DNA from 4 places in the Kribbella sp. NBC_01484 genome. Region 2 is predicted to be linked to each of the others. Evidence: riboswitches for the same ligand, from Rfam matches in the RefSeq annotation. Region 2 holds a riboswitch; each other region holds the start of a gene.
The links. A riboswitch is a leader RNA that binds a small molecule or an ion and turns the genes downstream of it on or off. The one in region 2 is predicted to bind cobalamin.
Positions count from the first base shown of each region.

Region 1 (7,268 bases), 530 kb from region 2:
CCTCCTCGGGTTCGCCGCCGACCGTGTCCTCGGCGACCCGCGCCGCTTCCACCCGGTCGCCGGCTTCGGCCAGGCCGCCGCCCGGCTCGAGTCTCGCTGGTACGACGACTCGCGCGCGACGGGTACGGCGTACGCGACCGTCCTGGTCGGTACGGCGACCGCCGCCGGAGTCATCGCCGAACGGCTCACCCGGAATCGTCCGATTGTCCACACGATCGTCACCGCGGCCGCGACCTGGACAGTGCTCGGCGCGCGCAGCCTGGAGCGTGAGGCCGAGGTGATGGCCGGGTTGCTCGAGGAGAAGGACATCCCGGCCGCGCGAGACCGCCTCAGCCATCTCTGCGCCCGCGACGCGACCGACCTGGAAGCCGATGAACTCGCTCGCGCGACCGTGGAGTCGATCGCCGAGAACACGTCCGACGCCTGTGTCGCGCCGCTGCTGTGGGGCGGCGTGCTCGGCGTACCCGGGCTGCTCGGTTACCGCGCGGCCAACACGCTCGATGCGATGGTCGGCTACAAGTCGGCGAAGTACCTCAACTTCGGCTGGGCATCGGCGCGGCTGGACGACGTACTCAATCTGTTGCCCGCCCGGGTCTGCGCCTTGCTCACCGGACTCGCGGCGGGGCGACCGCGGCAGGCGGTGACCGTGTGGCGGCGGGACGCGCCCAAGCATCCGAGTCCGAACGCCGGACCGGTCGAGGCTGCGTTCGCCGGAGCCCTCGATCTGACGCTCGGCGGGACCAACAGCTACGGGTCGTATCAGGAGGACCGTGGCACGCTGGGCAACGGACCCACGCCGGCGGTTGCCGACGTACGCCGTACCGCCGCGCTTGCCCGGCGCGTCGGAGTCGCGGCGGCGGGGGTCGCCGCAATGCTGGCAGTACGTCGGAAAGGGACACGATGGATCTGAGTCGGCGGCCGTTGCGGATCGCGCTGATCCGGCACGGCGAGTCCGAGGCCAACCTGGACAAGACGATCTTCGAGCGCGTCCCCGACCACGCGATCCCGCTCACGCCGCACGGGCACGAGCAGTCGGCCAAGGCGGGGAAGGAGCTGCGGGAGCTGTTCGAGGACGAGCCTGTCCGCGTGTACGTCTCGCCGTACCTGCGAGCCCTGCAGACGCTGGACTCGCTCGGTCTGGACGATCTGATCGGCCTCGCCCGCGAGGAGCCGCGGCTGCGGGAGCAGGACTGGGCCAACTACCAGGACACCGCGGACATCGAGCAGCAGAAGGAGCTGCGGAACCGGTACGGGCACTTCTTCTACCGGTTCACGGACGGTGAGTCGGGCGCGGACGTGTACGACCGGGTGTCGTCGTTCCTGGAGACGATGCACCGCGACTTCGAGACCCCGGGGGTTCCGCGCAACGTGCTGCTGGTGTCGCACGGGCTGACCATGCGGTTGTTCTGCATGCGCTGGTTCCACTGGTCGGTGCGGTTCTTCGAGACGCTACGCAACCCGCACAACGCCGAAACACGCGTCCTGCTGCGGCAGCCGGATTTCCAGTACAAGCTGGACCGGCCGTTCGAACAGTGGACGCATCACGAACCGACGGAACGGGAGCGATCGGCATGGTTGTAGAACAGACCCGGGAAGCGGTCCTCGAGCTGCTGGCGAGTCTTTCGTCCGCCCAGCTCGACAAGATCACGGCGGCGTTCGACACGCCGGATCACCACCAATGGACGTATCTGCCCGGTGCCGTTCCGGGCCTGCCGCTGCACGAGCTGTCGGCGGCGCAGGAGGCTCTCGTCGTGCGCCTGCTCGGGCTCGTCTACAGCGAGCGCGGTCTGGCCGATTTCCGCGGGGTGATGGCGGCCGAGATCATCGTCCGCGGCCTCGCCGATCCGATGGAGGTCGCGGAGGTCGGTGGCTGGGCCGGTTCGACGGTCGGCGATCGCTACTACCTCCGCGTGCTCGGCGACCCGGCCGGGTCCGGGCCGTGGGCGTGGCGGCTGAACGGTCACCATCTCGCGCTGCACGTCACGCTCGTCGACGGCGCCATCTCGTTCACCCCGCAGTTCTTCGGCTCGAACCCGGCGGAGGTCCGCACCGGCCCGCACGCCGGGCGACGGTTCCTCGCCGCGGAGCAGGACCTCGGCTTCCAGCTCCTGCACGCGCTCGAGCCGGCCCAGCTGTCCGTCGCGCTGGTCTCCGACGCGGCGCCGGACGACATCCTGACCCGGCACGATCCGGTCGCCGACGCATCCCTGCTGCACCGCGGGCTCGCGTACGGCGACATGACACCGGAGCAACGGCAACTCCTGAGCCTCCTCATCGGTCAGTACGTCGGCCGCGCCGCCGGACCGATCGGGCTGCAGACCTGGCAGGACATCACCGACCAAGGCATCGAACGCCTCACCTTCGCGTGGGCCGGCGAGACCGAACCCGGCGTCGGCCACCGCCACTACTACTCGATCGCCGGCCCCACCTTCCTCGCCGAGTACGACAACACCCAGGACAACGCCAACCACATCCACTCCGTCTGGCGAGATCTCCGCAACGACTGGGCCACCGACCTCCTCGCCGCCCACTACGCAATGCATCGCTGAGGCCGGACCGCCAGGCCATCACAACTGCCGCCCGCAAGGTGTCGCGTCGCTCACGTGCGCCCGGTCGCGCCGATTGTGATGGCCTGGCGGTCCACGCAGTCCGATAGAGTCACGGAGTCAATCGACGGCATCAGCAGGAACCCGGTGTGAGTCCGGGACGGTCCCGCCACTGTGAACCCCTCGAACCCGAGGGGGAGTCAGGAACTGCCGCCGTCGTACCTCCGGTCGGGGCGTGGACACCCCGAGGAAGGACCGGTTACGCGTGCCCGCGAACCTGCTGCTGCTCTCGACCGCCGACACCGATCTGCTCGCCGCCGCCGAGGCGGATTCCGGCTGGACGGTCGCGAACCCGGCCCGGCTCGACCTCGACGGCCTGGCGCCGTTGCTCGCCGCCGCCGAGGTCGTCGTGGTCCGTCTGCTCGGCGGACGCCGCGCCTGGGAGGAAGGTCTCGACGCGGTCATCGCGTCCGGCAAGCCGGCCGTCGTGGTCAGCGGTGAGGCCGCACCCGACGCCGAGCTGATGTCGCTGTCGACCGTGCCCGCGGGCGCGGTGACCGAGGCGCTCGCCTACCTCCGGGAGGGCGGTTCCGAGAACCTGCGCAACCTGGCCGGCTTCCTGCGGGACACACTGCTCCTGACCGGCGACGAATTCGAGCCGCCGCGCGCCCTCCCGGCGTACGGCGTCCGCGGGACGTACGTCGTGGACGACCGGCCGGTGGTCGGGATCGTCTACTACCGCGCGCACGAGATCTCCGGGAACACCGCGTTCGTCGACACGCTGGCCGCTGCGGTCGAGGCGGCGGGTGCGCAGCCGCTGCCCGTGTACTGCGGGACCCTGCGTGGACTGGATCCGACGTCGTCCGAGAATGCCGGACTGTTCGACCTGCTGCGCAAGTGTGACGTCCTGGTGACGACCCTGCTCGCCGCAGGCGGATCCGTCGCGGCCAACGCGAGCGCCGGCGGTTCCGACGACTCCTGGGATGCCGGGGCGCTCGCCTCGCTCGACATCCCGCTGATCCAGGGCCTCGCGCTGACGTCGACCCGTGAGCAGTGGCTGGCCAGTGACGCCGCGGTCAGCCCGCTCGACGCCGCCACCCAGGTCGCGATCCCGGAGTTCGACGGGCGGCTGATCACGATCCCGTTCTCCTTCAAGTCGTACGACGCCGACGGGCTGGCCCGGTACGCGCCGGACCCGGAGCGGTGCGCCCGGCTGGCCGGGATCGCAGTCGCGCACGCTCGCCTCCGCCACGTACCGGCTCACGACAAACGATTGGCTCTCGTGTTGTCGTCGTACCCGACCAAGCACGCGCGGATCGGGAACGCGGTCGGTCTCGACACACCGGCGTCGGCCGTGGTCCTGCTCGGTCAACTCCAAGACGCCGGGTACGACCTCGGCGACCTCGATCTCAGTGAGCTCCAGGGGCCGGACGGCGCCGACGGGCTGATCCATCGGCTCATCGCCGCAGGTGGTCACGACGTCGACTGGCTGACCGAGGAGCAGTTGGCGAACGCCGTCGCGAAGGTCCCGCTCAGCATCTACGAGCAGTGGTTCGGGCGAGTGCCGGAATCGTTGCGTACGGCAATGACCGAGGCGTGGGGCGAGGCGCCGGGCCAGCTGTACGTCGACACCTCCGGCGACGAGCCCGCGATCGCCCTGGCGGCGTTGCGTTTCGGGAACGTCGTGCTGATGATCCAGCCGCCGCGTGGCTTCGGCGAGAACCCGGTGGCGATCTACCACGACCCGGACATGGCCCCGTCGCACCACTACCTGGCGGCGTATCGCTGGCTCGAGGCCCCGGCCGAGGAGGGCGGCTTCGGCGCGCACGCCGTCGTCCACCTGGGCAAGCACGGGACGCTCGAATGGCTGCCGGGCAAGGGGATCGGGATGGCGGCCGACTGTGCGCCGGACGCCGTCCTGGGGAATCTGCCGATGGTCTACCCGTTCATCGTCAATGACCCCGGCGAGGGGACGCAGGCCAAGCGGCGCGCGCACGCGACCGTCGTCGACCACCTGGTGCCGCCGATGGCCCGGGCCGAGACGTACGGCGACATGGCGAAGCTGGAGTACCTGCTCGACGAGTACGCGACCGTGTCGGCGCTGGATCCGGAGAAGGTGCCGACCCTGCGGGCGCAGATCTGGACGCTGATCCAGGCGGCGCAGCTGCACCATGATCTGCACACGGACGAGAAGCCGGGCGACGCGGAGTTCGACGAGTTCGTCCTGCATCTCGACGGGTATCTGTGCGAGATCAAGGACGTGCAGATCCGCGACGGGCTGCACATCCTCGGCGGTGCGCCGGCCGGCGATGCGCGCGTCAACCTGGTGCTCGCCGTACTGCGGGCTCGTCAGTTGTGGGGTGGTTCGTACTCGATCCCCGGTCTGCGGACAGCGCTGGGGGAGACGTTCGGCGTGGACGAGGCCGAGCTGCTCGCGAGCCCGGGACGAGCCGCGGACCTGGCCGACCTCGCAACGCTGGCGGATCTGCCCGCAGTGAGCGGGGCCGATGGAGTGGATCTGCTCGAAGCGGTCGCGCGCAAGCTCGTCGTGGCAATGGAGACCCTGAGCTGGGACGCCGCGAAGGTCCCGGTCGTCGTGACCGAGGTGCTCGGGCGGTCGTCGGCGCAGGTCGAGTCGTCCCTGACCTTCGCCGCCGAGGAGGTCGTGCCGCGGCTCGCACGGACTGGTGACGAGCTGACCAACGTCCTTCGCGCGCTGGACGGCCGCTTCGTCGAGGCCGGACCGTCGGGCTCGCCGACGCGTGGTCTGGTCAACGTGCTGCCGACCGGCCGCAACTTCTACGCTGTCGACCCGAAGGCGATCCCGAGCCGCAACGCCTGGGACGTCGGGGTCGCGCTGGCCGACTCGCTCCTCGCCCGGCACCAGGCCGAGACAGGGGAGTGGCCGCGATCGGTCGGCCTGACCATCTGGGGCACGTCGGCCATGCGCACCCAGGGCGACGATCTCGCCGAGGTGTTGTGGCTGCTCGGCTGCCGCCCGGTCTGGGACGAGGCGTCTCGGCGCGTCACCGGCTTCGAGATGGTCGGTCCGGAGGAGCTCGGCCGGCCGCGGATCGACGTGACGATCCGGATCTCCGGCTTCTTCCGGGACACGTTCCCGCACGTGGTCGCCTTGCTCGACGAGGCCGTGCGGACGGTCGCCGCCCTGGATGAGGATGCGGCCGGCAACTACCTGCGCGCGCACGTCGACGCCGATGTTGCTGCGGGCAACGACGTACGCTCCGCCACCGCGCGGGTCTTCGGCTCGAAGCCCGGCTCGTACGGCGCCGGACTGCTGCCGCTCGTGGACGCGCGGAACTGGCGCACCGACGCCGAGCTGGCCGAGGTGTACGCGGTCTGGGGCGGGTACGCGTACGGCAAGGACCTCGACGGGGCCGAGGCGCGCGGCTCGATGGAACGCGCGTACGCCCGGATCCAGGTGGCGGCGAAGAACGCCGACACTCGTGAGCACGACATCATGGACTCCGACGACTACTTCCAGTACCACGGCGGCATGATCGCCATGGTCCGCCACCTGACCGGATCCAATCCGAAGGCTTACGTGGGGGATTCCGCCGTACCGGCGCAGGTTCGGACGCGGACGCTGGAGGAGGAGACGAAGCGTGTCTTCCGGGCCCGGGTGGTGAACCCGCGGTGGATGGCGGCGATGCGGCGGCACGGGTACAAGGGTGCTTTCGAGATGGCCGCGACGGTGGACTACCTGTTCGGGTACGACGCGACCGCGGGCGTGGTGGACGACTGGATGTACGAGACGCTGACCACCGAGTACGTCGCCGATCCCGAGATGGCCGAATTCTTCCGGAAGTCGAACCCGTGGGCCCGGCACGGGATCGCGGAGCGGCTGCTCGAGGCGGCGCAGCGCGGTCTGTGGTCGGCGCCGACCGACGAGGCCCTCGAGACGCTGCGCAGTGCGGTCCTTGAGACGGAAGGTGACATCGAGGATCGAGGCTGAGGCTGTGTGATTGGGTAGTGGCATGGCGCCCGAACAGCTCAGAGTCCTGATCACCAACGACGACGGTTACCAGGCTCCGGGGATCCGGGCGCTCGCACCCGCGATCGCCGAGCTCGGGCACGACGTACTGGTGGTGGCTCCGCTGCTCGACGAGAGCGGGGTCGGATCGGCCATGGCCGGTACGGTCGGCCGCCCGATCCGGACGGCGACCGAGGAGGAGGCCGGGGTCACCTACATCGGCATCGACGGCACGCCGGCCCTCGCGGTGACGCTGGCGTCCATCGGGGCGTTCGGGCGGACCCCGGACGTGGTGGTGTCGGGGATCAACCGTGGCGCCAACATCGGCGTGCCGATCTTCCATTCCGGGACCGTGGCGGCCGCGCTCACCGCGGCTGAGGAGGGACTGTCGGCCGTTGCGATCAGCATCGACTCGGAGGATCCCGACCACTGGGCGACCGCTGCCACCGTGGCCGCCGAGGCGCTCACCTGGATCGTCCCCGAACCGGCCGGCACAGTGCTCGCCATCAACGTGCCCGACCGGCCGCTCGACCGGCTGGCCGGCGTTCGCCACGCCTCGCTCGCCCCGATCAAGCGCTCCCGCCTGGTCGGCACCACCGCCCCGAACGGCGACCCGATGATCGAACTCGGACCACCGCACGCCAACCCGATCCCCGGCTCCGACGAGGCCCTCCTCCGCGAGGGCTACGTCGCCGTCACCCCGATCGTCGGCATCCGCGAGGTCAAGGACG
Region 1 covers NZ_CP109437.1:6,362,420-6,369,687, forward strand. The annotation lists gene OG555_RS30965 (cobalamin biosynthesis protein) at 1-910, shown strand, start outside; gene OG555_RS30970 (phosphoglycerate mutase family protein) at 901-1,581, shown strand; gene OG555_RS30975 (DUF3500 domain-containing protein) at 1,572-2,549, shown strand; cobalamin riboswitch at 2,620-2,775, shown strand; gene cobN (cobaltochelatase subunit CobN) at 2,782-6,519, shown strand; gene surE (5'/3'-nucleotidase SurE) at 6,542-7,268, shown strand, end outside.
Region 1: another riboswitch for cobalamin. It lies ahead of cobN (cobaltochelatase subunit CobN); the one in region 2 lies ahead of OG555_RS28540 (SCO2322 family protein).

Region 2 (7,268 bases):
GATCTTCGACAGCATCATCGACGCCCCTGGTTCCGAAGACATCCGGCGGCTGCGGTTCGCCGGCCACGGCATCACCCTGGACGTCGACGTGCACGGTCAGGCCGATCTGACCATCGAGCTGCGGGTCTCCCCGTCCGGTCCGGTCGCGGTCGAGTCCCGCGGCGGCGAGGCCGAAGGCCCGACCGCCGCGCGGCTGGTCAGCTTCCTGCTCCGCTGGCCGGGCAGCACACAACGACCGGTCCGGACCGCCTGGATCATGCTCTGATCAGGCGGTCCGGACCGGACACAGAATGCTGTTTCAGGAGGCAAGCAGCAGTCTGAGTTTCTCGAGGCAGCGGCCGCGGATCGGGCCGATGCTGCCGATCGGGATACCGATCGTGGCGGAGATCTCCGCGTACGGCGCAGGCGGGTCGGCCATCAGCATGCCGAGCAGCTGCTGCCACCGATCCGGCAGGCTTTCCAGTGCCCGCCGTACGTCGTGCGCCCGCTCGCCGGCGAGCAGCTCGGCATCCAGGTCGGGCTGGTCGCCCGGCTGTCCCTCGAACGCGGACGACTCGTAGGTGAGCAGGACACGCTTGCGGAATGCCAGCACCCGCAGGCATTCCCGGCGGGTCGTGACGACCAGCCACGCGCCGACCCGCTCGGGGTCGACGCGGTGAATGTGCTCGAGCAACCGCAGCCAGACCATCTGCGACACGTCGGCAGCGTCGCTGTCGCTGAGCCGGAAGCTGCGGGTGACGGCCCAGACGAGCCGCGCATAGTGATCGACCAGCCGGCTCCACGCGCCCTGGTCCCCGGACGCGGCCTGGATCACCAGGGTCGCGGCTTCGGACCGGACGGAGGTGTCCTCGGTCGTTGCCTGATCAGTACCGGATTCGGCACTGAGGTGTTGCGTCATGAATTCCCCCCTCGGGAATGCACCGCTGTGAGTCGTCCCCCGACGTGGTGCTTGGATGTCGCGCCGGCCGGCAGAAGGCCGGAGCGAGGTCAGTAAGCGCCGTCGCTACCGAGGACGGCGCGGGCGGTCTTCCACAAGATCAGCAGGTCCAGCGCGATCGACCAGTTGTCGGCGTAGCGCAGGTCGAGCCGCATGGACTCCTCCCACGTCAGGTCGCTGCGTCCACTGACCTGCCACAGACCGGTCAGGCCCGGCTTCACGAGCATCCGGCGCGCGTCGTCGATCGCGTACTGCGCGACCTCGGCGGGCAACGGCGGCCGTGGGCCGACCAGTGACATGTCGCCACGGAGCACGTTCACCAGTTGCGGCAGCTCGTCGATCGAGAACCGGCGCAGATACTTGCCGACCTTGGTCACGCGCGGATCGTCGCGGAGCTTGAACAGCACCCCGTTGCCCTCGTTCAGCACGGCCAGCTCGGCCTTGCGGGCCTCCGCGTCGGCCACCATCGTGCGGAACTTCAGCATCGAGAACTGCTCTCCGCCACGACCCACCCGGGTCTGCCGGAACAGCACCGGTCCACGGCTGGTCAGCTTGATCAGGACCGCGGTGACGAGCAGGATCGGCGCGATCGCCAGCAGCAGCAGGCAGCCGACCACCCGGTCGAAGATGCTCTTCAGCAGGTGCGGCCCGCCGGAGACCGACGGCCGCTCCAGGTGCAGCAGCGACAGGCCGGCCACCGGGCGGATCGAGATCCGCGGACCGGCGACCTCGACGATCCCCGGCGAGACGATCAGTTCGACCCCGCGCTGCTCGAGCGCCCAGGACAGCTTGCGCAGCGTGTAGCCGGCCAGCTCCGGATCCGCGGCCACCGCGACGACGTCCACGTCGTACTTGTCGACCGCGGCCAGGATGTCCATCTCGGTCCGGCCCAGGAGTTCGAGCTCCGGCTCCGCGAAGGCGTCGCCGCGCGGCAGGCAGCTCGCCACCACGACGTAGCCGTCGGCCGGCCGCTCCTCCAGGTGCCGCCGCAGCGTACTCACCTGATCGTTGCGTCCGACAACGAGCACCCGGCGCATGCACCGGCCGGCGAACCGCCGCCAGGAGATGCTGCGGTGCAGCACCCAGCGTCCGGTCATCGCCGCCAGGCACGTCATCGGCACCGCCAGGACGACGAATCCACGCGCGACCTCGCTCTTGGTCGCGTACGACGTGATCGCGACCACGGCGGTCAGCGCCACCGCGGCGCGGATGATCGAGCGGAACTCTTCCGGCCCGGTGCCGAAGTAGCGGGTCTCATAACCCCGCTGCAGCGCCACACAGGCCAGCCAGGCGATCGGCAACAAGGCCCCGACCAGGAAGTAGCCGACGTTGATCTGGGCCCCGAACCTGGCCACCAGCGCCAGCGAGCCCCCGATCACGCCGGCACCCAGGTCAGCGGCGAGCGCGGCCCGCCGGTATCTCCCCACCCAGCGTGCCTCGGTGAACCGGGCCGATTGCGGCACGATCGCCGGGACCTCGTCCGGAACCACCCAGACCGGCCGACGACGCTCCCCCGACGACGCCGGCCGCAGCTCAGCTGGTTCGGCCAACCCCTCCGACATGACAAATTCAGTCACGCACAGTCACCCCCCACAGGTGAAAAGCGATGCCCGTGACCAACCCACACCCCGTCACGGACCTCGATGAACGCCGCCCCCACAACGACGTGAAGCAGACAGTACTACGAGGATGCCCCGTACAACAGCACTAGTAGGGAGTGTTTACCCCGGCGCAACCCAACTAACAGGCAGAGACCCCCGAGGCCGCGATGCGGGCCTCGGGGGTCTCGAATGACTTGACTACCAGTAGTGATCAGCCGCCGGGTCGGGGACGGAGATCGGGGTGTGGCTCAGCCGGCGATCAGGCCGTCGCCGCTGATCAGCTCGCGCATCTCGGCCAGCGAGCTGTCGCCGGGCGGCAGGATCGCGTCGGAGTCGTGCAGCTCGTCGTCCGGCACCCTGGCACCGGAGCGGACGAACTCCAGCAGCGCGGCGAACGCGGTCTGGAAGGCCGCCTCGTCGCCGGCGGAGACCGCCTTCTCCAGGTCGCCGTCGACCGCGTTCAGCGCGTCGAGCTTCTCGTCGGCGAGGCGGTACTGACCTTCACCCATGATGCGAACGATCATCGAACGTCTCCGTCCTGAGGTCGCACCGGCTCGGCGGCCGGCTGCTGCACTGGCTGCTGGGTCTGGGCGGACTGCGGCGCCGCGGCACCCTCGGCCTCACCGGAGAGCTCCTTCGGCGCACTGCCGCCGGACAGCTGGGCCTTCATCGCGGCCAGCTCGTTCTCCACGTCGGAGCCGGACGACATCCGGTCCAGCTCCAGGGTGATGTTGTCCTTGACCGTACCGCTCGCGTCGTCGAGCGCGCCGGAGGCGAGCAGCTCGTCGATCGCGCCGGCCCGGGCCTGCATCTGCTGGGTCTTGTCCTCGGCCCGCTGGACCGCCAGGCCGACGTCGCTCATCTCCTCGGAGATGCCGGAGAAGGCCTCGTTGATGCGGGTCTGCGCCTCGGCCGCGGTGTAGGTGGCCTTGATGGTCTCCTTGCGGGTCCGGAACGACTCGACCTTGGCCTGCAGCCGCTGGGAGGCCAGCGTCAGCTTCTCCTCCTCGCCCTGCAACTGGGCGTGCTGGGTCTGCAGATCGTCGATCTGGCCCTGCAGCCCGGACTTGCGGGTCAGGGCCTCCCGGGCCAGGTCCTCACGGCCCATCGAGAGCGCCTTCTGGGCCTGCTCCTGCAGCTTCGCCGACTGGGACTGCAGCTGGGACGCCTGCAACTCGACCCGCTTACGGCTGGTGGCCACGTCGGCCACGCCCCGCCGTACCTTCTGCAGCAGCTCCAGCTGCTTCTGATACGAGTAGTCAAGGGTTTCGCGAGGATCCTCGGCCTTGTCCAGGGCGGAGTTCGCCTTGGCCTTGAAGATCGTCGACATCCGCTTGAAGATGCTCATCGATATCCGTACCCCTTCTGTGCCGGCGTGACGACCCGGCGTGCCTTATCCACCCTATGTCCCCACGGGTCACCACACCATCAGGACCGGCCCCGATAAAGTAGTGCCTAGGTCCGGGGACCACCCCGAGTCGCGACCTGCCCTGCGAATGAGGTTCAGACCCCGTGTTCCGTCGTACCAAGTCTGAGACAGCTACCACCGTACCCGGCGAGCCCCAGGGCAAGCCGGGTGGGAAGGGACGCCCCACCCCGACCCGCAAGGAGGCGGAGGCGGCCCGCAAGCAGGCGCTGAAGAAGCCGCGTAACCGCAAGGAGGCGTCGGCGTACCGGCGGGAGAAGGTCCGCACCGAGCGGGCCAAGATGCAGGACGCTCTGCGCACCGGCGACGACCGGTACCTGCCGGCCGCCGACAAGGGCCCGGTCCGGCGCTTCGCCCGGGACTATGTGGACGCCCGCTACTCGGTGATGGAGTTCGCGCTGCCGGTCCTGCTGGTGGTGTCGCTGGTCGGCGTGGTGTTCTCGGCGCAGTTCCCGTGGCTGGCCGGCGTGGTCAACCTGCTCTTCCTGGTGATGATCGTGCTGATCGCGGCGGACTGGTTCCTGCTCTCGGCCGGACTGCGGAAGGCGGTCACGGTGAAGTTCCCGAAGGAGTCCACCAAGGGCCTGGGGTTCTACGCGGTCCGGCGGACCATGCAGATGCGCCGCTGGCGGATGCCCAAGCCGATGGTCAAGCGCGGCGAGAAGCCCAGCTGACCGGGCCGGTAGGGTCAGGGGTATGGACTTCCGCTATCTCGGCAACAGTGGTTTGAAGGTCAGCGAGATCTCGTACGGGAACTGGCTCACGCACGGATCCCAGGTGGAGAACGATCAGGCCAAGGCCTGTGTGCGGGCGGCCCTGGAGGCCGGCATCACCACGTTCGACACCGCCGACACCTACGCCAACACCAAGGCCGAGTCGGTCCTCGGCGAGGCGCTGGAGGGTGAGCGGCGCGAGTCGCTGGAGATCTTCACCAAGGTCTACTGGCCGACCGGCCCCGGCGGACCGAACGACACCGGCCTGTCCCGCAAGCACATCCACGAGTCGATCAACGCCTCGCTGAGGCGCCTCAAGACCGAGTACGTCGACCTCTACCAGGCGCACCGGTACGACACCGAGACGCCGCTGGAGGAGACGATGGAGGCGTTCGCCGACGTCGTCCGGTCCGGCAAGGCGCTCTACATCGGCGTGTCCGAGTGGACCGCGGAGCAACTCCAGGAGGGCCACCGGCTGGCCCGGGAGCTGCGCATCCCGTTCGTCTCGAACCAGCCGCAGTACAGCATGCTCTGGCGGGTGATCGAGGCCGAGGTGGTGCCGGCCTCGGAGGAGCTCGGCATCGGCCAGGTGGTGTTCTCGCCGATCGCGCAGGGCGTGCTCACCGGTAAGTACCTGCCAGGTCAGCAGCCGCCGGACGGCTCCCGGGCCACCGACGCGGCCGGGTCGAACTTCATCAAGCGGTTCCTCACCGACGACGTGCTCACCCGGGTCCAGGACCTGAAGCCGGTCGCCGACGAGGCCGGTCTGTCGCTGTCCCAGCTGGCGATCGCCTGGGTGCTACAGAACCCGAACGTGTCCTCGGCGATCATCGGCGCCTCCCGGCCCGAGCAGGTCACCGAGAACGTGAAGGCGTCCGGGGTGAGGCTCGAGGAGAGCCTGCTGAAGCAGATCGACGAGACGCTGGGCGGCATCGTCGAGCGTGACCCGGCCAAGACCGCGCAGAACGCGCCGCAGACTCGGCCCGGCTCGTGAGCTGGAGCTGGCGGTTCGAGACCGCTTCCGGCGCCCTGGTCGACCCCGGTGAGGTTGGTGGGGCCGAGTTCTCCGCACAGGGTGACGCGGAGAGCTGGCTGGGTGAGCTCTGGCGGGACCTGGCCGACCGTGGCGTCGCCCAGGTGTACCTGCTGGAGGACGACCGGGAGGTCTACGGCCCGATGAGTCTGGCCGCGCCAGAGTAGGCTTCGGTCCGAACACGCCTGCGTCACAGGGAAGCCGGTCCAAGTCCGGCGCTGACCCGCAACCGTAGGCCACCTCAGGTGGCGAGCCGGAACACTGTGCCGCAGGCAGGCTCAGCTACCCGCCGTGGTCCGCGGGTGGGGCCCCTACCCTGCCGGTGCAGGCGGGACTTCCTCCACCGGGCCACGGCCCGATCGAGGACATGAGATGACTGCACACCGGACCGTACGACTGGTCCTCGCCCTGCTGGCGGGTCTCCTGCTGGCGGGGACCGTCGCCACCACCGCACAGGCCGAGGACGGCTATCGCTTCTGGGGCTACTACCAGTGGGCTTCCGGCCAATGGGCCTTCTCACCGAAGGGCTCCGACGCCGTCGTCCCGGCCGACGGGGCGGTGGAGGGCTGGCGGTTCGCCGTCGGCGGCGCGAAGCCCCGGGTGCCGCGCGCAGCGGGAGATTTCGAGGCGATCTGCGGCAAGACGCCGGCCGAGACCGGCAAGAAGCGGGTGGCCCTGGTGGTCGACCCGGGTACGCCGGAGGACGCGGCCGGCGGTGAGACTCCGGGTCCGGCCACCGGCACGTGTGTGGTGACCGACGTGAAGGCGACCGGCGCGAAGATCCTGGCCGCGGTCGCGCCGGTCCGGATCGAGAAGGGCCTGACCTGCGGGATCGCGGGCTACCCGGCCAAGGGCTGCGGCGACCAAGTGAAGAACATCCAGGTCCCGGCCACCGACACCCCGGTGACGCTGCAGATCGGTGCCGCGGTCGGTGCCGCACCTGCGGCCTCCCCCTCGCCAGTCGCATCCTCCTCGGACGGCGACGGCGCTCCGTGGGGTGGGATCATCATCGCCGCCGCGGTTGTCGTCGTACTGGCCGGTGGTGGTCTGCTCCTCAGTCGCCGCCGTACAGCCAAGTAAGTGCGTGCTGTCGATCGTCTGACGTTCCCCCGGGCGCTCCACCCGGGGGCCTGGTGGCTGTGGGCGCTCGGTATGGCCGTGGCCGCCAGCAGGACGCGGAACCCGGTGCTGCTCGGGCTGATCCTCGCAGTGACCGGATTCGTAGTGGCCGCCCGCCGGACCGATGCTCCCTGGGCCCACAGCTACGCCGCGTTCCTCAAGCTCGGTCTGGTGGTCATCGGCCTCCGGGTGGTTTTGCAAGCGCTGCTGTCCACCCGCTCGCAGGGGAACACGGTCCTGTTCACCCTGCCGCAGATTCCCTTGCCTGACTGGGCAAACGGGGTGAAGCTCGGCGGTGAGGTCACCCTGGAGGCGTTGCTCACCGCGCTGTACGACGGTGGTCAGCTCGCCGTCATGCTCTGCTGCGTCGGTGCCGCCAACGCACTGGCCAGTCCCCGGCGGCTGCTCAAGTCGTTGCCCGGGGCCCTCTACGAGATCG
Region 2 covers NZ_CP109437.1:5,827,509-5,834,776, reverse strand. The annotation lists gene OG555_RS28580 (hypothetical protein) at 1-265, shown strand, start outside; gene OG555_RS28575 (RNA polymerase sigma factor) at 299-898, opposite strand; gene OG555_RS28570 (sugar transferase) at 988-2,514, opposite strand; gene pspAA (PspA-associated protein PspAA) at 2,787-3,062, opposite strand; gene OG555_RS28560 (PspA/IM30 family protein) at 3,059-3,886, opposite strand; gene OG555_RS28555 (DUF3043 domain-containing protein) at 4,051-4,638, shown strand; gene OG555_RS28550 (aldo/keto reductase family protein) at 4,661-5,671, shown strand; gene OG555_RS28545 (hypothetical protein) at 5,668-5,877, shown strand; cobalamin riboswitch at 5,865-5,996, shown strand; gene OG555_RS28540 (SCO2322 family protein) at 6,083-6,790, shown strand; gene OG555_RS28535 (energy-coupling factor transporter transmembrane component T) at 6,791-7,268, shown strand, end outside.

Region 3 (7,268 bases), 2.9 Mb from region 2:
AGCCCGTCGCGTGCCCCTGGTTGACGCCGCCACAGCGAGATGTCGGCCTGCATGGCCACCTCGGTCGGCATCCAGTGGTTGTTGCATGCGGCAAGGTATTTGTCCCAGGCCCACCGGTACTTCAACGGCAGCAACTGGTTGACGTCGGCCCGCGCGTTGATCATCGCCTTGTCGGCGACCTCGACACGCGACGCCCCGACGGCGATCTCACTCAATCCGGTCGTCACTGGCAGGCCTCGCAGTCGGGGTCGTCGATGGAGCACACGGCTCCAGTGGGTTCAGGAAGTGCGACAGGTACCGCGTTCAGTCGTCCATCCGTGCCCGTCAGCGTGGACTTCTCGACGTGGGTTGCTGACTGGGAACGCAGGTAATAAGTCGTCTTGAGGCCATATCGCCACGCCGATCGGTACAGCTCGTCCAGCGCCCGGCCGGACGGCGCGGCCATGTAAAGGTTCAGCGACTGCGCCTGGTCGATCCACTTCTGCCGCCGCGACGCCGCCTTCACGAGCCACATCGGGTCGATCTCGAAGGCGGTCGCGTACAGATCGCGCAGGTCGGCCGGCACCCGCTCGATCCCGGCCAGGACGCCGTCGTGGTACTTCAGGTCGGACACCATCACCTGGTCCCACAGCCCGCGCGCCTTCAGGTCGGCGACGAGGTACGGGTTCGCGACGGTGAACTCACCGGACATGTTCGACTTCACGAACAGGTTGCTGTACGCCGGCTCGATCGACTGGCTCACGCCGCAGATGTTGGAGATCGTCGCGGTCGGCGCGATCGCCATCACGTTCGAGTTCCGCATGCCGTCGTGCAGCACCTTCTGCCGGAGCACATCCCAGTCGAGCTGCGTGCTGTCGTCGACGATCACGTCGCCGTCCCGAGCGGCCCGGAGCAGCTCGAGCGAGTCGATCGGCAGGATCCCCTTGCTCCACAGCGAACCGTCGTACGTCGAGTAGCGGCCACGCTCGGCGGCGAGGTCGCTGGACGCCTCGATCGCGTGGTAGCTGATCTGCTCCATCGCGCTGTCCGCGAACTCGACCGCGGCGTCGGAGGAGTACGGGATCCGCAGCGAGAACAGCGCGTCGGCGAAGCCCATCAGGCCGAGGCCGACCGGGCGGTGGCGCTGGTTCGCGCGCTCGGACTCGGGCGTGGTGTAGAAGTTCACGTCGATGACGTTGTCGAGCATCCGGACCGCCGTCTTCACGGTGTCGCGGAGCAGATCGGCGTCGAGACCCCCCTCGGTCAGGTGCGCGACCAGGTTGACCGAGCCGAGGTTGCAGACCGCGGTCTCCTCGACCGTCGTGTTGAGAGTGATCTCGGTGCACAGGTTCGACGAGTGGACCACGCCGTCATGCTGCTGCGGCGAGCGCAGGTTGCAGGCGTCCTTGAAGGTGATCCATGGGTGCCCGGTCTCGAACAGCACGGTCAGCATCCGGCGCCACAGGTCGACGGCCTTGACCCGCTTGAACACGCGGATCTCACCACGGTCCGCCGCCGCCTCGTAGCCGGTGTACGCCTCGGCGAACGCTGCGCCGTACAAGTCGTGCAGGTCCGGGACCTCGTTCGGCGAGAACAGGGTCCAGTCGCCGCCCGCCTCGACGCGCTGGAGGAACAGGTCCGGCACCCAGTTGGCCGTGTTCATGTCATGAGTACGACGCCGCTCGTCGCCGGTGTTCTTGCGCAGGTCGAGGAACTCCTCGACGTCGATGTGCCAGGTCTCCAGGTACGCGCAGACCGCGCCCTTGCGCTTGCCGCCCTGGTTGACCGCCACGGCGGTGTCGTTGGCGATCTTCAGGAACGGTACGACGCCCTGCGACTCACCGTTGGTGCCGCGGATCTTGGCGCCGATGCCGCGGACCGGGGTCCAGTCGTTGCCGAGGCCGCCGGAGTACTTGGCGAGCAGGGCGTTGTTGCGGATGCCGTGGAAGATGCCGGCCAGGTCGTCGTCGACCGTGGTCAGGAAGCACGACGACAGCTGCGGCCGAGTGGTGCCGGAGTTGAACAGCGTCGGCGTCGACGACATGAACCGGAACGAGCTGAGCAGTTCGTAGAACTGGATCGCGCGCGCCTCCCGGTCGTCCTCGCGCAGCGCCATCCCCATCGCGACCCGGAGGAAGAACGCCTGCGGCAGCTCGAACCGGACCTTGTCGATGTGCAGCAGGTACCGGTCGTACAGGGTCTGGAGAGCGAGGAAGGTGAAGTCGAGATCGCGCTCGGGACGGATCGCAGCGGCGAGCCGGTCGAGGTCGAAGGTGGCCAGCTCGGCATCGAGGTGACCGGCGTCGATACCGACCTGGATGTAGCGCGGGAAGTAGTCCGCGTAGGCCTCGGTCATGTCGGCCTGGCTGGCCTGCCGGGGCTCGCCGTGCACGCGGCCGAGGGCCTCGCGGCGGATCTGGTCCAGCAGCAGGCGGGACGCGGCGAAGCTGTACTGCGGCTCGGTCTCGACGTAGGACCGGGCGGCCATCACCAGCGCGAGCTCGACCTCGTGCTGCGCGATGCCGTCGTAGCAGGAGCCGAGGGTCTCGTCGAGGATCAGCTCGGGGTCGACCGAGTCGAGCCCATCGGCCGCTTCCGCGACGATCACCCGCAGCCGGTCGACATCCAATGGCGCGGTGCTGCCGTCCGCGGCGCGCACCGAGACCGCGGGCCGCTCGGCGATCCCGGCCGGGTCAGATGGTGTCCTGGCCTTGGTCCGCTCCTCGCGGTACAACACATAGGCCCGAGCGACCTGGTGCTCACCGGCGCGCATCAGCGCCAGCTCGACCTGGTCCTGGATGTCTTCGACCTGGACGCTGCGGCGGGTGTCGCGGCGGCTGGTCAAGGCGCCCACGACCCGGCCGGTCAGCTCGGCCACCAGGTCGCGGACCCGGTGGGTGGCGCCGGCGTCGGCGCCCTCGACCGCGAGGAACGCCTTGCTCATGGCAACAGAGATCTTGGTCGGATCGAACGCGGTGCTGCTGCCGTCACGGCGGACGACGGTCAGCTGGATCGGCTGGTCGGTCGTCACCGCGGAGGATGAGGAAGCAATAGTCACAGGTGTGCTCTCCACAAGAGTTCGGAGGACCGTTGCCGCACGGATGGGCGCATGACGAGGCAGGCAGCTCCGGCCGGGAACGCTGCCGCCACGCCCTGCGACCCACCCGCGAGGTCTCGGACCGCGCGCACCGGCGGTGCACGCGCCGGTGGCAGGTATCCGGACTCGCGGACAGTGTCCGCTCACCGTTGCGGGGCAGTTCCGGATTCGCACCGGATTCCCCTGTTGCCTCGGAGTGGCCCACATCTTGTGGTGCCGGACGCGATGAGCTGTCCAAAGATGTGGAGCCGCTCCGAACCACCAGCAGTAGTGATGCTAGGTGGATCGCACTAGATCTTGTGGTAGCGCCACGCCGCGTGTCGCACATGTTGTGGTCCTCACGCTGCGACGGCATAGAGATCCTGCAAAGTCATGATCTCCGAGCCGTGGTGGATCAGCTCGCGGTTGAGCCGGAGCACGACGTGACCGAACGGCTCGCCGGCGTCCAGCTCGGTCGCCTGGCTCAGGCCGACCGCCATCACCTGCTCCTCGTCCAGCGCGGCGATCGACTCCTGCCAGGCGTCCACCCAGTGCGTCAGCCAGGCGACCGCATCGCGGGCGTTGCCGTGCAGTGTGATGTCGGCGCGCCCCTGCCGGCTCTCCCCGAACGTCCACTCCCAGCGCTCGAAGAACATCTCGGTCAGGTGGGCGATCAGCCAGGCGATCGTGCGTGGGCCGCGATGGTCCGGCTCGTCCGGCCACTGCGCCACCCACTCCCCGGAGCCGAGTGATCGGTAGTGCGAGGCGTGGTGACGTCGTACCACGGTCAGGGCCTCGCTGCTCGGACGCCAGAAGTACTGCTCGTCGGTCAGTTGGGCGAGCCGTCCGGACAGCACCATCCAGCTGAAGCCGAGCTGGCCTCGCACCATCGCCATCGCCGATGGTCGGTGCAGGATCTCCCAGTCGAACGGCTCCGGCATCACGATTCCTCACGCTCCCCGTCGGGCACCTCGATTTGAGGTGCGATCGAACATGTGTTCGAATTGTGTCTCGACGGGGAGGAGAAAGTCAATGCTGACGGTGTGTTGGTTCTGGCCTCGACGGCACGGGTCTGCTAGGCGGTTCGATCCTGGTATCGGCCGCCGGGCTGGCGAAGCGCCGTTCGAGCAACGTGAACGCGTCGATCAGTTCGGGCGCCTCGTAGACGCGGTTCCGGCGGCCGTCGGTGACCTCGCGCAGGACACGTGTCTCGACCAGGCGCGCGAGTCCTTGGTTGGCGGCCTGCTGAGACCGGTCGATGAGCCGCGCGGCCGCGGCGAGCGTGAGGACCGGAGCCGCGGGCAAGGCGTCGATCAACAGATCGGTGGCGGAGCCCGCGCGGACCGGCGCGGCCCGTTCGCGCCAGGCGGTCTTCAGGTCGGTCGCCGTCTGTTCGAAGCGGGCTGCCTCCGCGGTCGCATGGCTGCATGCCATCGCGAACATCCGCAGCCAGGGGTTCGCCGCCGACCGAGCCTTGATCGTGGTCGCCCGTCCGACATACCGGAAGGCTGTCAGCGCATCGATGTACTGCGTCGCATGCGTGGCGAGCGACAGCGACACCGGCGGCACGGTCCGGGTGATGAGGCCGTCGGCCCGCAGGATCAGGTGGATCAGCGCACGCCCGGTCCGTCCGTTGCCGTCGGCAAAGGGATGGATCGTCTCGAACTGTGCGTGCGCGATCGCGGTCTTGGCGAGCACCGGCAGCCGGGACTCCCGGACGAAGGCCATCAGATCCGCGAGCAGGTCGGGGAGCAGCTGCGCCGGCGGCGGGACGTAGTACGCCTCGGCGGGGGAGCGGCCGCCGATCCAGTTCTGCAGATAGCGGACCTCCCCGCCGAACTCCGGCGTCGGAGACTGGGCCATCAGTCGACGGTGCGCCTCGAGCAGGTGGTCGACCTCGAGCTTGTCGCCGGCCTGGACGGACTCGGTCACCCAGGTCATCGCGTCGACAGCGCCCAGCACTTCCTCGGCGGTGACGTCGCCGGGTCCGCTGGTGGGCCGATCACGGAGGACGTCGGCCTTGAGCAGGCGGCGCGCGCCGACAACGAGCCCCTCGATCTGCGACGACCCGACGGCCTCGGCCCGCAACAGGAGCCGTGCCAGCGCCTCGCTGTTCGTCAGGACGGCAGCGGTCGCGTCCAGCCGGGCGAGATCGCCGGCCGCATCCTCCAGTGCGGCGAGCACGTCGTCGCTCAGGTCGAACTCACGCCCGGCCAGCGGATCGGGGAAGTACAACTCGTACGACCCACCCAACCGCTCCGCCCGGGTGAACCCGTCCGGGTGCCCAGGCCACCGATGCAACTCGACCCGTGCCATACCTCTTATTCAACCTTATCCACAAACCTTGAACAAGAGTCCACAGCCTGTGGATGGTGAACAGGTGAGCATGAGCGCCGAGGTGTGGACCCGTCTGTGGGCAGACTGGTCCGTGGCCGAACGGAGACGGACGGGGGCGCCGGTGACATTGGACGCGCAGACTCGGCAGATGGTGGCCGCCAATGAGGCCGACTGGGACGCGCGGGCGCCGCTGCACGCGGCGAGCCGGTTCTACAGTCAACCCGCGGAGTACTGGTTCGCCGACTACGAGTGGGCAGATCTGGGCCCACTGGACGGACTCGACGTCCTCCATCTGCAATGTCACCTCGGCACCGAGACGATCGCGTTCGCGCGGCGCGGCGCGCGGGTCACCGGGCTGGATCTCTCCAGGAAGTCCCTCGAGGAAGCGCGCCAGATCGCGGCCGACGCTGAGCAGGACGTCGACTACGTGCACGCCAACGTGTACGACGCGGTCGACGCGCTGCGGGGTCGTCAGTTCGATGTCGTCTACACCGGCAAGGGCGCGCTCTGCTATCTCCCGGACCTGCAGCAGTGGGCCGAGGTCGTTCGCGACCTGCTGAAACCTGGCGGCACGCTGTACATCGTCGAGTTCCACCCGCTGCTCAACGCACTCCGCGAGGTCTCCCTGCCCGGCGAGTCCGACGACCTCAGTCTCCGCGCCGACTACCTCGAAGGCCGCGGGCCGATCGCCCACGACTCCACCGTCACCTACACCGGCGACGAGGTCCCCGGGCGGCACCGCAGCTACGAATGGCGCCACGGCCTCGGCGAAATCGTCACCACCCTCGCCAGCACGGGCTTCCACCTGACCACCTTGCGCGAGTCCGAAGTCCTTCCCTGGCCGCGCTGGCCGAGCATGCAGCAGACGCCCGAAGGCTGGTGGCGTCTGCCGGACGAGGCGCCCCGGATTCCCTCGCTCTTCGCCCTCAGGGCAACCCGATGACCGCCGAGGGTCAGCGTTTCTGTGGGCCCCGGAAGGCGACGTAGATGAGGGAGGCGCCGGCGGCGGCGACGAGGGGGCCGACGATGGCCCAGAAGGAGCTGCCGGTCATCGAGCTGCCTTTGAGGTAGCCGAGGCCTTGGAGCGTCCAGACGGCGCCGATGGCGAGCAGCAATGCGCCGAGTGCGATGGCGACGATCTTTCCCATGGGACCGAGGTTAGTCGAGGAGGTTGTCGCACAGGGCAACGAGTTGCTCGCGCAGCGGGCGGGCTCGGTGCGCGAAGGTGCGTTGGGCGGCCGCGTACTCCGCCTTGCCTGCGGGAGTTTCGATCGCAACAGCCGGATAGCCGAGGCCCGAGAGGTCGTACGGCGAGGCGCGCATGTCGAGGGTGCGGATGTCGCGGGCCAACTCGAAGCAGTCCAGGACCAGCGCACTGGGGGTAAAGGGCATGAGTTTCGAGGCCCACTTGTAGAGGTCCATGTTGGCGTGCAGGCACCCGCCTTGTTCCAGCGTGGGCTGGGATTCGCGGGTCGGTTGCAGGACGTTCAGCGGACGGGCGGGCGACGTGAAGAAACGGAACGCGTCGAAGTGCGAGCAGGCGATCTTGTGAGACTCGACGACCTGGTCGGTGCCGGCGGTGCCCAGTCGCAGCGGCCACTTCTCATGGCGTACGGCGGAAGTCCGATAGACCATCGCCCATTCGTGCAGCCCGAAGCACCCGAACTGTGGCTGGCGATCAAGCGTCGCGGCGAGCAAGCGGCGGATCCACCGGATGCTGTCGGCGCGACGCGAGACCTCCGCCGGATCCAGGGTCGCGGCACCGTCGACGTACGTGTAGCCGCGGCGTCCGTCGTACTCAGAAGCCTCGAGCAGACGGATGCCTGGCCCGGGGTGCCAGATGCGGAGCTGGTTCGGGCGGGTGGGGTAGTAGGTG
Region 3 covers NZ_CP109437.1:8,771,814-8,779,081, reverse strand. The annotation lists gene OG555_RS42335 (ribonucleotide-diphosphate reductase subunit beta) at 1-227, opposite strand, end outside; gene OG555_RS42330 (ribonucleoside-diphosphate reductase subunit alpha) at 224-3,037, opposite strand; cobalamin riboswitch at 3,171-3,296, opposite strand; gene OG555_RS42325 (DinB family protein) at 3,415-3,996, opposite strand; gene OG555_RS42320 (Fic family protein) at 4,085-5,371, opposite strand; gene OG555_RS42315 (class I SAM-dependent methyltransferase) at 5,541-6,335, shown strand; gene OG555_RS42310 (hypothetical protein) at 6,346-6,540, opposite strand; gene OG555_RS42305 (3-methyladenine DNA glycosylase) at 6,551-7,268, opposite strand, start outside.
Region 3: another riboswitch for cobalamin. It lies ahead of OG555_RS42330 (ribonucleoside-diphosphate reductase subunit alpha); the one in region 2 lies ahead of OG555_RS28540 (SCO2322 family protein).

Region 4 (7,268 bases), 550 kb from region 2:
GCGGGCGGCTCGACTTCGGCATCGGCGCGGGTTCACGACCGAGTCACCCGTTGGCCCGGCGCGAGTACCAGGCGCACGGCCTGCCGTACGACGACTTCGCACACTCGGTGGGGAATCTCGCCGAAGCGTTGACAGTCATCCGGCGGTTGTGGACCGAGGCTGAGCCGTTCGACTTCGAGGGCAGCTACGTCCGCCTGACCGGAGCGTTCGGCAACCCGAAGCCCGTTCAGCGTCCGCACCCGCCGATCCTCATCGGCGGACGCTCGTCCGCTGTGCTCCGCGTGGTCGCCGAGCATGCCGACCTGTGGAACATCCCCGGAGGCGACATCGACGACGCCGTACGCCGCAGCGCACTGCTGGACCGCTACTGCGCCGAGATCGGCCGCGACCCCGCCTCGATCACCCGCTCGATCCACCTGCAGATCTCCTACGACGAGCCTGACGTCACCCGGAAAGCGATCGACGAAGCGCTCGGCGCCGGCTTCCGGCACATCGTCCTCGGCCTGTCAGCTCCCTACCCGCCCGACGTCGCCCAATGGGTCGCCGACAAGCTCATCGCGACTTCGGGCCTGACCTAAGGGGGTGTGGCGCAGATCTAAGGGAGGGCGCCTGATGTGGCGGTCGCAGCGCTCAGCGCACGGTGGATGCAGACGGCGATCCACGCCGTGAGGAGGAGTTATGAAGCACGTCCGTACCCTGATCGCTGTACCGGCAGTGACCTGTGGGTTCGTGCTGGCCGGGGCGACCCAAGCGTCGGCTCAGTATGCCGATCCCGAGCGTGGCACCCACGGCGACCCTGCCGTGGTCGTCCCCCAGCCGGGACCACCCGTGCAGGTCGACGACAACGTCGCCGAGAGCGTGCAGGCAGGTGCAAGTGCCATCGGCGGGGCCGGGATCGCGCTGGCGGCCCTGTGGGCTTACCGGCGCCGCCATCCGATCAGCGTTCACTGATCCGGCAGCCGTCGCTCAGCCAGGGCGGCGGCTGCCACCCGGCTCGTGGTGCCGGTCTTCCGGAGGATGTTCGAGACATGGACGCTGACCGTCTTGTCACTGATGAAGAGCTCCTTCGCGATCTCACCGTTCGACCGCCCGGCCACCAGGAAAGCCAGCACCTCCCGCTCCCGCCCAGTGAGTCCTGCCAGGACCGGGTCATCGACCACCGGCGCAACCGGGACCGGCTCGTGAAGATCGATCCTCGACCTCCGGGCCAGCGCTTCGACCTCGGTCTGCAAGGGTTTGGCGCCGAGCTCGACCGCGCATCCGTGTGCTTGACGCAGCAAATCGCGCGCCTCCGGCGAGGTCCAGCCAGTGACCAGCTCGGCCTCGGCGCACCGCCACTGGGCAACAGCCTGGTGCCAACGACATCCCGCGACACCGCAGGTCTCCACGGCCCGGCGCCAACGCTCGGGCTGATCCGGAGTATCCCGGCAGCGGCTGATCTCGGCGGCCCAGAGCGCCTGTTTCATCGCTTGGACGTCCGCCCCACCCCAGGCGTTGTCGAACGGCTCCCGCGACCAGTCGTCGATAACCCCGTCCAGTGCCTCCACCGCCGCGGCCACCTCGGCAGGATCACCGCGATCCCGGGCAACGCGAGCTGCCTCGGCCGCCGCCTGGGCGTAGACCGGAAGCGCCTCCTCGTCCCAGGAGTCGGGCGGCTGATCCAGAGCCGTCAGCCGCGGGCGTGCCCAGGTCGCGGCGTCCGCAACCGTGCCTTCTGCGAGCATCAGCTCGATGCCGGCGCGGGTTACGGTCGGGCGGAGTGGGTTGAAGTCTTCGGAGATCAACTCCAGTGCCCGATCGAAATGCTGTCGGGCCTCCCCGGTCCGCCCTGACCTTGCGGCCAACAGGCTCGCTGCCAGCCTGACAGCAGCTCCAGGGATCCCGGCGGATCGTCGCGCCAACGCTGACCGCAGCAAGGCCCGGCAGTCGTCCCAGCGGCCGATGCCGATCAACTCGAGCGCGGCCATGCCGGCGAGGAAGTGCGCCCAGGAGCCGGCGCCGGCGGCGACGGCGTCGAAGTAGGCCGCCCGAGTGACCTCGGCTGCATCGGCCCACCGGCCGAGCGCATGCAGGGCGTTGAAACGACCGATGGCGGCGTTGTTGGCGGTGTCGGTATCTCCGCACGCTGTCGCCAAGCGCACTGACTGCTCCGCCTCGGCGAGCGAGGCCAGCGGCGCGGAAGGCTCCAGCGCCGCCGCGCGGGCGCAGTGTGCCCGCCCAAGGGCCTGCGCCGAACCTGACCTGCGCGCGATCCGGACGGCTTCCTCTGCGTGGACCAGGTCACCCGGCAGACCGTGCAGCGTTTCGGTCTCGGCAAGCTCGGCGAACGCGACGGCGCGCTCCGCACTGTCGGGGAACCCCGTCGTGAGCTCGATCGGTTCGAGGAACTCGTCCAGGTCGGCCATCCCCGGCGACGTCGTCTGCCAGCGGTAGTTGGCCCTGAGCACCAGGAGATCGCAGGCCGCCAACGGCTGCTGTTCCCTGTCCAGCAGACTCAACGCCTCGGTGAGGAGCGTCACCGAAACCTCTGGCCAGCCGGCCCGCTCGCAGACGGAGCTCGTCCGCCGCAACAGGCCGATCCTCTCGTCTCGCGTTCCGCGCACGGTCGGTGACACGGACTCCCAGATAGCGCAAGCCCGGCGGAGCTGGATCGCCTCCTCCGTCGGCGCGCGCAGACGATGTGCCTGATCGGCAGCCACGAGGGACCAGTGGTAAGTCGCGTCGACGTTCCCGGCTCGTTCGTTGTGGATCGCCAGGTCGGCAGCTTCAACCTCGGTGGGGCGTGATTCGAGGACGCGGATGTAGTCGGCGTGGAGGTCCGTGGCTTGGTCGGGTGGCAGGCCGTCATACAGGACCTCAGCCAGCAGCGGGTGCCGGAACCAGGAGGTGCCGTCGGCGGCGGTCGCCACTACACCGCGGTCTTGGGCCTCCGCCAGGCATGGGGTGATCAAGCCCGCCTCGAGTCCGTGGCTGGCGGCGACCTCGGTCAGTACGGCCGAGGAGGTCGGTCGGCCGCCGACGGCGAGGATTCTGGTGACCAAGCGGGCCTGGTCCGACAGGCTGTGCCAGGCGGCGAGCAGGGCTTCGCGGAGCGCAGCGGGAACGGTGGCCGGAAGAGTGCGCTCGGCACCGGACAGACCGCTGACCATCAGTTCGACGAGGTAGGGGTTGCCGTCCGATCTGGCCAGGACCTCGGCGGCGAGTTCGATGTCGGGCGCCTGGCCGAGCAGTCCTTCGATCTCGCTGCTGGTGCCGTCCAGGTCCAGCGGATCCAACCGGAGCTCACCGAAGAAGGGCATCCGGCGCATATCGGCCAGCCAGGAGTGGAGGGGATGCCCCTCGCCGCGTTCCTCGGTCCGGCACGTCGCCAGCAGTACCAACGGCTGGGAGCGGAATCCGGCGATCAGATAGGCCATCGCGTCCAGCGAGGCGACGTCGGCCCATTGCAGATCGTCGACGACCACCACTGTCGGCCGGCGTACTGCGATCCGGTTGAGCACGAGGTCGACGAGCATCGGAAGCCTCGTGCTGTCGACGCCGCCGCTGACGCCGAGCGAGGGCAGTAAGGCACTCAGCCCGTCGGTCCCGGCGAGAGTGTCGGCCCTCTCGTCGGCATCAGCTCGGCTCAGCCAGTCCTGCAAGGCGCCGGCGATGGGGGCGAACGGGACCGACGCGCCACCGAAGTGCACGCTCGATCCCCAGAGCACGTTCAGCTGCGAATCGCCGCAGACCTCACGGGCAAGGCGGGTCTTGCCGATGCCGGCTTCGCCATGGATGACGATCGCGTGCGGTACGCCGCCCACGGCGTCGAGCAGCACATCGCCGAGGAACCGTTGTTCGGCTGCGCGTCCGGCGAAGCGATGATCGGGCCGCAGACCCCCCATGCGTCCCCAGTCAACACCTTCAGGCAGGCCGACGGGAGCCCTCGACCTGGTCGACTACCGCCCGGACGCAAACGGCTTCGACCAGGGCCTCTCGGGCTGCCGGTGTACCGACGGACGGGTAGTGGTCAGCCCCAGCCCTGGCGTCCCCGCGTGCAGCGCGGCGGCGACGGGGCGCTCGGCGGACTACTACCCGTCCTTCGGCACGCGTCACCGACCGCGAGCCGCACGCTCCGTTGGCCGACGCACTTCGCGAGGCTCGTGTCGACGTGGGGGTTGCCACGTGACCGTGGTGGTTGCCGGGCGGGTGGGGTGTGCCATGATCGGGCCGACGGTTGTGGAGGAACACCGGTGACCGGCTGAGGCCGGGAGTCCGGGGCGGTCCCGCCACTGTGACCGGGCCAGATCGAAGTCGACGCGGCCCGGGAGCCAGGACATCCGCGTCCGTCCGCCGGGCCACGGTCACCGCGGTACGGCGTACCAGCCGTGGCGGGCGTGGATACCCGCTCGACGAAGGGACCCACCGCCGATGCGGCCAGCCTCACCGTCCACCGGATTCCCGTTCACCGCCGTAGTCGGAATGGACGACCTTCAGCTCGCCCTGATCCTGGCAGCCATCTCGCCGGCGATCGGCGGGGTGCTGATCCGGGGCGAGAAGGGTACGGCGAAGTCGACCGCGGTCCGCGCGTTGACCGAGATCCTCCCACCTGTGGACGTCGTACCGGGTTGTCGGTTCTCCTGCGACCCCGAACACCCTGACGACACCTGCCCCGACGGACCGCACGACAGCACGGAGGCCCTCAACCGGCCTGCCCGGCTGGTCGAGTTGCCCGTCGGCGCGACCGAGGATCGGGTGCTCGGGTCGCTGCATCTGGAGAAGGCGCTCGCCGAGGGCATCACGGCGTACGAACCCGGTCTGCTTGCTGCCGCGCACCGCGGACTTCTGTATGTCGACGAGGTCAACCTCCTGCACGATCATCTGGTCGACGTACTGCTCGACGCCGCCGCGATGGGTCGCGCGACCGTCGAGCGTGACGGGGTGTCCGTCACGCACCCGGCGCGCTTCGTCCTGGTCGGCACGATGAACCCGGAGGAGGGCGAGCTCCGGCCGCAGTTGCTCGATCGCTTCGGCCTGACCGTCGACGTCGTCGCCAGCCGCGATCCTGCCGTGCGTGTGGAGGTGATGCGCGCGCGGCTCGCGTACGAGGCTGATCCGGCGGGCTTCGTTGCGCGGCACGACGGACCGCAGCGGGAGCTCGCCGAGCGCATCGTCAAGGCGCGCGACCTGATCACCGAGGTCATCCTGACCGACGCCGCGCTCCGCCAGATCGCCGAGATCTGCGCGTCCTTCGACGTTGACGGCATGCGCGCCGACCTGGTCACCGCGCGTACGGCGGTCGCCCACGCGGCCTGGTCCGGCCGCACCGTCGTCGAGGTCGACGACGTCCGCGCCGCCGCCAAACTCGCCCTGCCCCATCGCCGCCGCCGGAACCCCTTCGACGCCCCCGGCCTCGACGAGAACCAACTAGAACAAGCCATCCAAGACAGCACCCCAGCACCCAACCCCGACGACGACCCGGATGGCCCGGGTGGGGGAGCGGACCCCGCAGACGACGGCAGCCCGGCTGACGCAGACCGGTCCGACGTAGACCAGTCGGACGCGAACCTATCCGGCGCGGATCGCTCCGACGGAAGCCGAGCGGACTCGGACTCCCCGGCCCCCGGCGCCAGCCTGGAGGACGGCGCGGATCCCGGCGAGGCGGGTGGCCGGCCGGCGCCGGTCGGCGAGGTGGCCGGAAGCTCCGAGCCCTACAAGGCGCGCCTGCTCAGCGTGCAGGCCGCAGGCGCCGGTGTCGCCGGGCGGCGGTCCCGGGCGATCACCGAGGTCGGGCGCGTGGTGGGTGATCGCGCCCGCATCGGTCGGGAGGCTGGGCGTCCGCATCTGCTGGCGACCATCCGGTCCGCTGCCCCGCATCAGCACGCTCGGGGTCGCGCCGGCGCCGGGCTCGCCGTACGACCCTCGGATGTGCGGCTCGCCGTGCGGGAAGGGCGCGAGGGCAACCTTGTTCTGTTCTGTGTTGACGCGTCGGGGTCGATGGGGACGAAGCAGCGGATGCGGGCGGTGAAGACCGCGATCGTCTCGCTGCTGCTCGACGCGTACCAGCGTCGCGACACCGTCGGCCTCGTCACGTTCGCCGGCGCCGCGGCCACGGTTGCGTTGCCGCCCACCGGCAGCGTCGAGACCGCCGTACGACGTCTCGAGTCGCTACCGACCGGTGGACGCACACCCCTCGCCGAAGGTCTGCTCCAGGCAGCGGAGGTACTACGGATCGCCGCGATCCGCGACCCGCGACGTCGGCCCCTGCTCGTGCTTGTCACCGACGGCCGCGCGACCCACGGAGACCAAGCCTTCGCCCGGGCGAGGCAGGCCGCCGGATGGCTTGCTCAGCAGGGGATCGCCACCGTCGTGGTCGACTGCGAACCGCATCGTGGGGTCCGGCTCGGCCTGGCCGGGGAACTCGCCGCGGACCTGGGCGCGGAGTACCTCGACCTCGGGGAAGTTGCCGCAGGCAACCTCATCCGCACCGTCACCGAGCGGAAGGCGGCCTGAGATGCCGAAAGGACAGCCGACGGTCGTCCCGGCGGACGGCCTGACCACCCGGCAACGCCGGAATCGCCCGCTGCTGATGGTGCACACCGGCGAGATGAAGGGGAAGTCGACGGCGGCCTTCGGGATGGCGCTGCGCGGCTGGAACCAGGGCTGGAACATCGGCGTGTTCCAGTTCGTGAAGAGCGCGAAATGGAAGGTCGGCGAAGAGAGCGCCTTCAAGGCCCTCGGCCAGTTGCACGTGGCAACGGGTGAGGGCGGCCCGGTCGAATGGCACAAGATGGGCGAGGGGTGGAGTTGGTCGCGCAAGGCCGGCACCGACGAAGACCACGCCGCCGACGCGCTCGAAGGCTGGCGGGAGATCCAGCGCCGGATCGCTGCGGAGACGCACGACCTCTACGTCCTGGACGAGTTCACGTACCCGATGAAGTGGGGCTGGGTCGACGTCGACGAGGTGGTCGACACGCTGGTGAACCGACCGGGCCACCAGTACGTCGTCATCACCGGCCGCAACGCTGATCCGCGGCTGCTCGAAGCCGCCGACCTGGTGACCGAGATGACGAAGATCAAGCACCCGATGGACGTCGGCCAGAAGGGCCAGAAGGGCATCGAGTGGTGAGCGCACGGTCGCGAGGGGAGGGCGCGTGATCCCGCGGGTGGTGGTGGCGGCGCCGTCTTCGGGGGCGGGGAAGACGACCGTTGCCGTCGGGCTGATGGCGGCGCTGCGGCAGGCCGGGCACACGGTGGCGGGGTTCAAGGTCGGGCCCGACTACATCGAT
Region 4 covers NZ_CP109437.1:6,374,763-6,382,030, forward strand. The annotation lists gene OG555_RS31010 (LLM class flavin-dependent oxidoreductase) at 1-578, shown strand, start outside; gene OG555_RS31015 (hypothetical protein) at 679-951, shown strand; gene OG555_RS31020 (helix-turn-helix transcriptional regulator) at 945-3,884, opposite strand; cobalamin riboswitch at 4,200-4,341, shown strand; gene OG555_RS31025 (putative cobaltochelatase) at 4,411-6,492, shown strand; gene cobO (cob(I)yrinic acid a,c-diamide adenosyltransferase) at 6,494-7,108, shown strand; gene OG555_RS31035 (cobyrinate a,c-diamide synthase) at 7,134-7,268, shown strand, end outside.
Region 4: another riboswitch for cobalamin. It lies ahead of OG555_RS31025 (putative cobaltochelatase); the one in region 2 lies ahead of OG555_RS28540 (SCO2322 family protein).